Regions from separate parts of the Paenibacillus sp. P22 genome, predicted to be linked through region 3. Evidence: riboswitches for the same ligand, from Rfam matches in the RefSeq annotation. Region 3 holds a riboswitch; each other region holds the start of a gene.
What was found. Region 3 has a riboswitch for cyclic di-AMP ahead of BN871_RS03865 (TrkH family potassium uptake protein). Riboswitches for the same ligand answer to the same signal wherever they lie in the genome.
Positions count from the first base shown of each region.

Region 1: another riboswitch for cyclic di-AMP. It lies ahead of BN871_RS16415 (C40 family peptidase); the one in region 3 lies ahead of BN871_RS03865 (TrkH family potassium uptake protein).
Region 2: another riboswitch for cyclic di-AMP. It lies ahead of BN871_RS18385 (C40 family peptidase); the one in region 3 lies ahead of BN871_RS03865 (TrkH family potassium uptake protein).

Region 1 covers NZ_CBRA020000117.1:16,299-19,568, forward strand. The annotation lists gene BN871_RS16400 (M1 family metallopeptidase) at 1-124, shown strand, start outside; gene BN871_RS16405 (hypothetical protein) at 152-982, shown strand; gene BN871_RS16410 (hypothetical protein) at 1,333-1,572, shown strand; cyclic di-AMP (ydaO/yuaA leader) riboswitch at 1,811-1,973, shown strand; gene BN871_RS16415 (C40 family peptidase) at 1,979-2,482, shown strand; gene BN871_RS16420 (M15 family metallopeptidase) at 2,730-3,270, shown strand, end outside.
Region 2 covers NZ_CBRA020000138.1:644-3,913, forward strand. The annotation lists gene BN871_RS18380 (glycosyl hydrolase family 18 protein) at 1-1,099, opposite strand, end outside; cyclic di-AMP (ydaO/yuaA leader) riboswitch at 1,465-1,598, shown strand; gene BN871_RS18385 (C40 family peptidase) at 1,602-2,093, shown strand; gene BN871_RS18390 (GbsR/MarR family transcriptional regulator) at 2,227-2,796, opposite strand; gene BN871_RS18395 (glycine betaine/L-proline ABC transporter ATP-binding protein) at 3,038-3,270, shown strand, end outside.
Region 3 covers NZ_CBRA020000012.1:22,715-25,984, reverse strand. The annotation lists gene BN871_RS03870 (CPBP family intramembrane glutamic endopeptidase) at 1-1,029, opposite strand, end outside; cyclic di-AMP (ydaO/yuaA leader) riboswitch at 1,267-1,434, shown strand; gene BN871_RS03865 (TrkH family potassium uptake protein) at 1,553-2,905, shown strand; gene BN871_RS03860 (TrkA family potassium uptake protein) at 2,927-3,270, shown strand, end outside.

The DNA of each region.
Region 1 (3,270 bases), on a different contig from region 3:
CGTACTGGACAACCGGCAGATGAACAACTTCCTGAAGGCCGAGGCTCCCCGCAAGCAGGAGGTCCGGATCAGCCTCGGCATCGTGAAGGCGCTGGAATGGATTGCGGGAGCGTTCGCCTGGTAGCGGCCCGAAGAGAGGAGAGTCTCAAACGTGTCTACTTATCTCAAGCAAGGGTGGCGCCTGACGATCAAACATCTGCCTGTGGCCGTCGCCCTGTTCCTGTACCGGTTGTTGTGGGGATTTTTCCTCTACCGTTATGTCGACTCCATTATCGGACCGCTGCTTCGGCGGTATCCCGGAGCGAACGAGCCTTCGCAAGGGGCGGATGCCTTGTTCTGGGCGGAAGCCCAGTTCCGGCTCATGAAGACCGATCTCGCCCAGCCGTTCCTGTGGACGCTGGCCGCCCTGCTCCTCTCCCGCATGATCGTCACGCCGCTCATCAATGCCGGCCTGTTCTATTCCATTCACCATGCGGCGGCGGGACATGAAGGCGGCACCCTATTCCTTCAGGGCATGCGCAAGGCATGGAAGCCGGTCCTGCTTCTCTATTGGGCGGAAACGCTTCTTGCCGCCGCTCCTCTCTGGTGGCTGGGCTCCCGGGCATGGGATGTAGTCAGGAACGGCTCCTCTCTGCAGGAAATCGCCGTCAGCATCTTGCCTTGGGCGGCAGCGTGGCTGCTGTGGATCGGGATTCTGCATCTGCTCAGCCTCTCCCTCCAGTTCGGAGCGGTATCCAGGCTCAAAGTCTCGGCGTCCGTGTCGGGCGCCTGCAGACGGCTGCTCCCGATGGCGGGCCTCAGCCTGATCCTGCTCCTCTTCTCCGGCGTCATCGGGGCCGGCTTCAGCGCCGCAGCGATGGGATGGGCCGGATTGGCCGCCCTCGTCATCCAGCAAGCCTATCATCTGGTCCGCACGCTGCTCGACTTGTGGCTGCTGACATCACAGTACGCTTGCTGGGAGGATTCGCGTTACATTAGTTGACAAAGCGATAATTCCATCGTACAATTGTGAAAATTCTCTGACAATTAGGACTTGTTTTCAAAGAGCGCCTGCCGGTTTAATAACTTCTCAGGCATTCGGGAATCCTATCGTTCCGCTCGATTCACAGATATCGAATCCCGGCGTTCGGCAGACTGACGGGCTCCCGCTCCCCATCCGCTGTCTGCCTCCGGATGTGACGGGCATCGACAGATGCAAGCGATGAAAACAACGAATGGGCATGCTGTAAGCGCAGTTTACCGCACACACAATCGCCGGCTCTCTCGGAGCCGCCCCCATACATCGAACAGCAGAATAGAGAAAATAATCAAACCAGAGAGGAAAATCGAACGATGACCGAACAAATTCAAGCTTATTATGAAGAGCTCCACCAATCCACCGCCGAGCTGCTTTACCGTTTTGAGCATTACGACCTGAACCCCAACGCCGGCAAGGCCCTTGAGGCGATCAGCAGCGAACACGCCCGGCTCAGCCCGGATGCCGGCAGCCTGCAGGAGGAAGCCCTGATGAAGCTGGTCGGAATGAGATCCCGGCTGCTTACCCTGATGGAAGACGTCCTTTATACCGTTTGATCCAGCCGCGGAATCAGGCAAGCCCCGCCTTCTCATGGAGAAGGCGGGGCTTTTTTGGACTTGCAGGCCACGGCGCAGAAATCGGGACGAGTCGCCAATATCATCTGCTGCGGGGAGAATAGCTCCCCTATAAACAGCGATGTAAACGCTGTCCTCATCCCTTTGAAACATGAGAATTATTAGAAAATGTCGTTTTCGGAAGGAGAAGCGGCGAAAAGCAAGAATATGTCTTCCAGTATCATTCAAAATGCCGAATTCCGTTGAACATGGAAACGGGGGAACCACTTTCCGGGTGAATTGATTTTGGGCGTCGCCAGTCATTCTCACGCATGCCGCAGGAATCATAGGGAACCTTCAACCGAACCCCACAGCTAACCTCGTAGGCTCTGGAAGGAGCAACTCAAGCTTGAAGAAGAAAGCAGCAAGCCTCATCCTCGGAATCTCTCTGCTGTTCACTGCAGGCGTAGGCAGCGCAGCGGCTGATTCCAAAATGGACGGTGTCATCAGCGATCTCGTCGGCACGCCGTACAAGACGGCCGGAACGACGACGAGCGGATTCGACTGCTCCGGATTCACGTCCTATGTATTCAAGCAATTCAAGATCTCCCTGCCGCATTCTTCCGCTTCCCAAGCAGGCTTGGGCAAGAAAGTCGCGAAGGCCGATCTCAAGGCGGGCGACCTCGTGTTCTTCAATACGAGCGGCCGCGGCGTCTCGCATGTCGGAATCTATGTCGGGGACGGCAAGTTCGCCCACTCCTCGTCGAGCAAAGGCGTCATGATCAGCAGCCTGAGCGATTCCTACTATACGAAGCGTTACGTGTCCGCACGCCGGATCATGGACGACACCAAGTACGAAAAATACGCCGACGATCCAGCCGATACGGTTGACGGCAGTCCCGATGTGGACTAGCCTGTCCTGAATCCGGATCCCCCCTTGCGCAAACCGCAGCAGCCGGCCCTTCGGGGCGGCTGCCAGCGGTTTGTTTGCTTTTTGGACTTGTCGGCGCCAAGGCGGCTGCAATTTCCAGCCCATTCCTTTCCTTACCCCCGCTGATCCAGCTGGAAACGGATTCCATGCCGATCCGCCGTTTCCTGAAGCTTTTTTTCCTTTCCGCTCGTATAAGCTTGAACAATGCGAACGAGCAAAGGAGACCTTCATGCAGCAAAGCCCCATGACGGGCGGACAAAAGGGCCGCAGCCCCAAGTCCGCAGGCCGGACTCAGACCCGGCGCAGAAACGGCCTCGGCTGCCTGCTGCTGGCCGCAGGACTTGTACTGGCAGCCGCAGCCCTGTTCAAGCTGGAGAAGCCGCGCCTGTTCGACCGGGTCGTCCCTCCGGGACTATACCGGGAGGTGCCTCCCGTAACGCAGCTGCATCCGGTGCTCGACCGGAAAAAGGACGAGCTTATCTCGCTGGCCGCCGCCAAAGGCATCAAAGTCGTCATCACCGACGGCTTCCGCAGCTCGGCGGAGCAGGATGTCCTGTACAGCAAAGGCCGGGAAGGCGGAGGCTCCATCGTTACCCATGCCCGCGGCGGAGAATCCTACCACAACTACGGTCTGGCGATCGACTTCGCTCTCAAGGACCGCACAGGCGATATTATCTGGGATATGGAATACGACGGAAACAAGAACGGCAAAGCCGACTGGCTGGAGGTCGTAGCGATCGCCAAGAGTCTCGGCTTCACATGGGGCGGCG
Region 2 (3,270 bases), on a different contig from region 3:
AATCGCCGGAGCCATGGGAGTAGAAGGCGCCTCCGGCGACGAGCTTCGCTGCCGGAGCGCCCTTGCCCTTCAGCAGCTTGATGGCGGAATCGACGCTGTAGCTGGCCATCGGGGAGTTGTAGAGAGCGGTATGATGGGTATTCGCGCCGTTCTGCAGGTCGTATGTCATGACGTTGAGGAAATCGAAGGAAGGGATGACCGCGGCGATATCGATGTTGCCGAGACCGTAATCGGAAGCGCCGACGGCGGCTGTAAGCTGGTATTTGTTGGCGGAGCGCCCATCGGCGGAGCTGGCCGAATCCAGAACCGAACGGAGCTTCTGGATGAACAAAGTATAGTTCGCGCGGTCGCCTGAGCCCGGATATTCCCAATCGATATCGATGCCGTCCAGCTTATTGGCCCGGATATAGGATACGGCGCTGTTGGCGAACGCCGTGCGGCTAGCTTCCGTAGCCGCTGCTGCCGGGAAGCTCGCGGAGCGGCCCCAGCCTCCGACGGAGACGAGAACCTTGAGATTCGGATTTTTGGATTTCAGCGAGACGAGCTGCGCCAGCTTGCCGGTATCCCCTCCGCTGACACCGGTAGAGGTCGCGTCGGCGAAGGCGTAGAACACATGCGTCAGCTTTTCGGCCGGCACGGTGCTGATGACGGGGAAATGCCAGTCGGCTACATACGCGCCGATGATTTTTCCGGCAGGGACAGGAGTGGCCGTCGGCGTCGGCGTTTTGGTCGGCGCCGGCGTCGGTGTCGGAGTGGCGCTAGGCTTAGGCGTAGCCGAAGGAGCAGGGGTTACCGTCGGAGTCGGCGTAGGGGATGCCGAGCAGACGGAGAGCGCTTTCCAGGCTCCCCATTCTCCGGCGAGATCCGGACGCTCGCCTTGCGTCCACCATTTGGCTTCATAGAGCGTGCCGGAGTAGACCGCCTTCTGCCCGACGGTATAGACGGATGACGAGCTCCAGGCAGCGACTCCGCTGCATGCATCCGCAGCGCTGGCTTTCTGGACGGCGGCGCCTTGCGGAAGGAGCGAAAAGGCGAGCAGCACGGCAAGCATCAAGACTCTCAGCGCGGAAGCGGCGATGCGGCGGTTCGATTTGAACATGAACGATACCTCCTGAAGGATAGGATGATAGGGGCGAAGCAAGAATGAGAGGGGATATCCGGCCTCCTTTTTTCGAATCTATTGAAAGCACTTTCATTATCAATGAAAGTGTTTATCGATAAAAGGGGAAAATTGGATGAAAACAGGGAGAAATTTCTAGCGAATAGGAATAGAGTACCTTAAGAGGATAAGGAGAGAGGAATTTACATGGCGGGATAGGGTCGGATTACATCTCTATCTCGATAAAAACAAGGTCGAATGGCCCTCCGGATCGGGAAGAGTCGAATTATGAAAGACTTCTAATAATCCAAAGGGAGGAGTTCGACAAAAAACTACGAATATTAACCAATAGCAAACAGGCTTGAAACAAATAAATGCCGAATTTTCGCTAAGAAAAACGGGGGAACCACTCGGGGTGAATGAATTCTGCAAGAGAGAATTCTAGGGAACCTTCTACCGAACCCATCAGCTAACTTCGTAGGCACCGGAGGGAGAACCATCAGTGAAGAAAGTCATCATGTCCATTACCGCTTTCATTCTTATTGCCGTGTTCGCATCATCCAGCGTATTCGCGAGCACCGAATTGAAGTCATCCATCGGCAAGGTTCTCGGCACTCCCTACAAGTATGGGGGCACGACTACGGCAGGATTCGACTGCTCGGGATTCGTCCGCTATATTTTCGGCCAGTTCGACGTGAAGCTGCCACGCTCCTCCCAGTCCCAGGCCAAGGCCGGCACGAAGGTGGACAAGGATGATCTTCGTCCGGGGGATCTCGTCTTCTTCAACACCAGCGGCCGCGGCATCTCGCATGCCGGCATCTATGTCGGAGACGGCAAGTTCGCCCACTCCTCGAGCAAGGGCGTCCGGTATACGGATCTGGACGATGCCTACTATGCCAAGCGCTACGTTACGGCGCGCCGCGTCGCAACGGGCGAGGATTACAGCAAGATGGTGAGCGAAGAGGAAGAAACGGCCGACGACGCCGGGGAATGACGGACGGCTCCAGAAGGATGAAGAGAGACAGGCGGCATGAGCCGCCTGTCTCTCTTTTTTTGTCCAGTCGGCTGCAGTTCAGCAGCACAACCAAAAAGAAGCCTTCCCGCCGGGGAAGGCTTCTTTTTGGGTTTCAGCTTGAAGGCTCTTCCTTCGGCACATGCTTGAAGATCTCGCCGGATTCCATGAGATCGATGACCCGGTCCAGCCACAAATAATAGTCGATCGCCTGGCGGATCTTCTCCAGATCGCCGCCGATCAGGGCGTGCAGGGCTTCCGAGCCGCCGCTCTCGGCCAGCTTGTCCAGCTCCGCCTTGGAGCGGCGAAGCGCCATCAGGTTGAGCTCCACGGCCTTTCTCCACTTCAGGACAAAAAAATCGGCGAACGTCTGGTGCCAGTCCCGCTCGACTTCATACAAGTCCTTCCGCGAACCCTTTTCCCATACCTTGTTCACCATATTCAAATCAACCAGCGTGCGGATGCCGGTGCTCATGCTCGTTTTGCTCATTTCCATCGCTTGGCCCATCTCGTCGAGATTCATCGGCTTGTCCTGGAAAAACATCAGCCCATACAGCAGTCCTGTAGATTGCGTAATGCCGTACAGGTCCATGTTCTTGCCGATGGACTCGATCACGCGCTTGCGCGCCTTCTGGATTGCCTGCTCCTGCGCGGCCTCCAAGCCGGCGAAATCATTGGTCATCATGTCCGCTCCTTCATCGCCTTCTCGGCTGACAAAGTAATTGTAAGAAACAATCCCGGCAATGTAAAGCGCTTAATGAACGAGTATATGAGAGGATACGGGAGCATTTGGCATATAAACTATATACAGAAAAAACCGTACGTACTTATTATACGGATAAAACGGTTGACGGTGTCATAAATTGTTCGATAGACTAGTTCGAGTGAGCGTTGGCCGCAAGCGAGGCCATGAGGAGGTGAAGCGCTTGTCGATCATTGAAGTCACGGATGTGACGAAAATATTCGGCGAGGATCCAAAACGAATTCTGCCGCTTCTGAAGGAAGGGTGGAGCAAGGACAGGATCTTTAAAGAAACGAGGCATACGGTTGGGGTCAACCGGGTTCAGTTTGCCGTCGAGCCGGGAGAAATCTTTGTCATCATGGGATTGTCCGGCAGCGGGAAATCGACTCTCGTGCGTCTGCTGAATAGGCTTATCGA
Region 3 (3,270 bases):
CTGCGCGCGCCATAACCCGTCCCCGGCGACGAGGGAGAAGTAGGCGGATAGGGCGAGCAGGAAGGTGAGGCCCATCGTGATGACGAGCTGGACCTGGACGACGGTCTCGGCGTTGGGCCGCGCTCCATACATGGCACGGAGGCCGTCGAGCATGTTCACGTTGTTGACGGCATAGAAGCCGAGGAACACGAGGCTGATCGCCCAGCCGCGGCGGCGGAAGGAGCTGTACTTCCTCATGAGGACGGAATAAATGACGGCGAGAATGAACAGGATTCCGCTCGGCAGCAGATTGCCCAGCAGCGACAGGCTGGAGGCGATCCGGTCCTGATCCGCCGTGTAGGCGAGGTAATCCTTGGGCACTTCATAACGCGGCGTGAATTCCGCCAGGACGGTCTTGCCGCCAGACTCCGCTGCGGCGGCGGATGGCGGAGCGGCCTCGATGGTGAGGCGGGCCTGGCCGATCTGTCCTCCCTGCACGGCATACACCGTCTTGTAGCCCGCCGATTCTCCAACCCTCTCCAGCTTGCCGTAGCCGAGCTCGGCGGCTTGCTTGGCGGCGAGACGGTCGAGCTGTTCCGCGCTCGGGGCAAGGACGTCCGAGGATTCGCCGGCAGAGGGCTTGAACACCTGCTTCCAGCCGATCACCCGGCCGCTGGACATGCCGACCTCGACGAACATCTGCCCTTCGGGCAGGGAGAGGGACACCTGCCACGTATCGGTCGGAACGATCTTGCCGGGACCCTCATCGAATTTTTTGGCGAGCTTTTCTTTGCTGAGGTAACCGGTGATGTCCCGGTCGGATTGGTGGACCGTATGGGCGGTGAGAGGCTCGGAGCCGGTCAGCTGCCGGGCGAAAGCCATCGCTGCCTGCTGAGCGTCGGCCTTGGGAACAGGCTTGCCGGAAGCTTCCTCTCCCGACAGCCCTCCCGCGAAGGAAGGGATGATTTGCAAAATCAGGAAGATGGCGGCTCCAATGATTCCCGTCCAAAAGTACTTTCGATAGCTTTTCTCCAACTCGGAGCTGTTCATGATTGTCCTCCTGACGATGCCTGACTGCAGGGCGAGCTTTTATAACCTTACCACAGCGGCTTTCAAATTATCCATGCCGAGGCAGGGAGAGATCGAGATTTCGCGCAAAAGAAAGAGCAAGGGCAGGATTGCGCCTTGCTGCGCTTGTCCCAGCACTCTTTTCCGCCCCATATCGCCCAGCAAGCTTGGATTGGGACATTGGTAACCCGTCCTCTATCCTATATAATCAAATCCGACCATATAGAACAGCCGAATTTCCAAAAGAATACGGGGGAACCATATAGCTGCCTGGAGCAGCTTGGGGTGAATTCCGTTCCGGCGCAGGCGGCAGCCTGTCGGGAGCGGATAGGGCAGCCGTCATGCCCGAATCCGACAGCTAACCTCGGAGGCTGCTTGACCGGACTCGCAGGGCGCACAGGCACTTGGGTTTCCAGTGCTTTTTTTTGTGCTTTCGAAGCGGCATGCGATGATGCCGGGACTTCGCGAACGGCAGGGATATGGAGGCAAAAGGAGAGTCGCCGGCATGCAATCATGGTCTTCCGTATTCAAGCAAGCTTTCAAATTGTCGCCTCCGCGCATTCTCGTCGCCGGATTCGCCGTCATGATCGCCATCGGCTCGCTGCTGCTGATGCAGCCGTTCGCCACGGCCGGCGGAGAGGGCACGAGATGGATCGACGCGCTGTTCACCGCCACCTCGGCGGCCTGCGTCACAGGCCTCGTCGTCGTGGATACCGGCACTCATTACTCGATTGCAGGCCAAATCATCATTCTGCTGCTGATTCAGGTCGGAGGGCTCGGCTTCATGACGATGGCGACGCTGTTCGCCCTCGTGCTGCGCAAGCGCATCTCGCTCAAGGACCGGCTGCTGCTGCAGGAAGCGATGAACCAGAGCTCCATGGAGGGAATCGTCCGGCTGATCCGCAAGGTTCTGCTGTATTCCCTCGTCATCGAAGCGGCGGGAGCGCTGCTGTACGCGGTCCGCTTCGCAGCGGACATGCCGATCGGCCGCGCCGTTTACTTCGGCATCTTCCACGGCGTATCCATGTTCAACAACGCCGGCTTCGACATCTTCGGCGACTACCGGAGCCTCACCGGCTATGTATCGGATCCGCTCGTCAATATCGTGACAATGGCGCTGATCGTTACCGGTGGCCTCGGCTTCATCGTGCTGTCCGATCTGATGGAGTGGAGGAACAACCGCAGGTTCTCCCTCCATTCCAAAGTGGTTCTGCTGGCCACGGGCAGCCTGATCGTCATCGGAGCTGTCGTCATCTTCATCTTCGAATATTCCAACGCCAAAACGATGGAGCCGCTCGGCTTCGGAGGCAAGGTGCTCTCGGCCTTCTTCCAATCCGTCACGACGCGTACGGCGGGAGCCAACACGCTCGACATCGGCGCGATGCGCCAGGCGAGCCTGTTCTTCATGATCATCCTCATGTTCATCGGGGCATCGCCGGGCTCGACGGGCGGCGGCATCAAGACGACGACGTTCATGACGCTCGTCGCCGCGATGGGCGCGATGATCCGCGGCAGGGAGGACATCGTCCTGTTCCGCTACCGTCTGGCCAAGGAGCGCATCATGAAGGCCCTGACGATCACGATGCTGTCGCTTGCGCTCGTGCTCGTCGTGACGATGGTGCTCTGCACCGTCGAGGACCGCGATTTCCTGCGGATTCTGTTCGAGACGGTATCGGCCTTCGGCACCGTCGGGCTCAGCACGGGAATTACGACCAGCCTCAAGGATGTCAGCAAGCTTCTGCTGAGCCTGACGATGTTCGCCGGCAGGCTTGGGCCGCTGACGATGGCCTACGCGCTGAGACCGAAGCAAGGCAAGGAATTATATAAAAATCCAGAAGGCAAGATTATTATCGGATAGGAAAGGAAATAAAGAGACACAATGGGAAAGGGTTCAAAAGGAGAGCAGTACTGCGTCATCGGACTGGGCCGATTCGGCTCCAGCCTGGCCAAGGAGCTCATGCAGCTCGGCTATGAGGTGCTCGGCATCGACCGCAGCGAGGAGCTGGTGGACGATATGAGCGCCCTGCTCACCCATACGCTATGCGCCGACGCGACGGACGAGGACGCGCTGCGCGCGATCGGCATCCGCAACTTCGACTGCTGCATCGTGGCCATCGGGGGAGACATCCAGTCGAGCATCATGGCGGCGATACTGGTCAAGGATTCCGGAGTCGGGAAGGTCGTCGTGAAGGCGGTATCGGAGCTGCACGGCCGGGTGCTGGA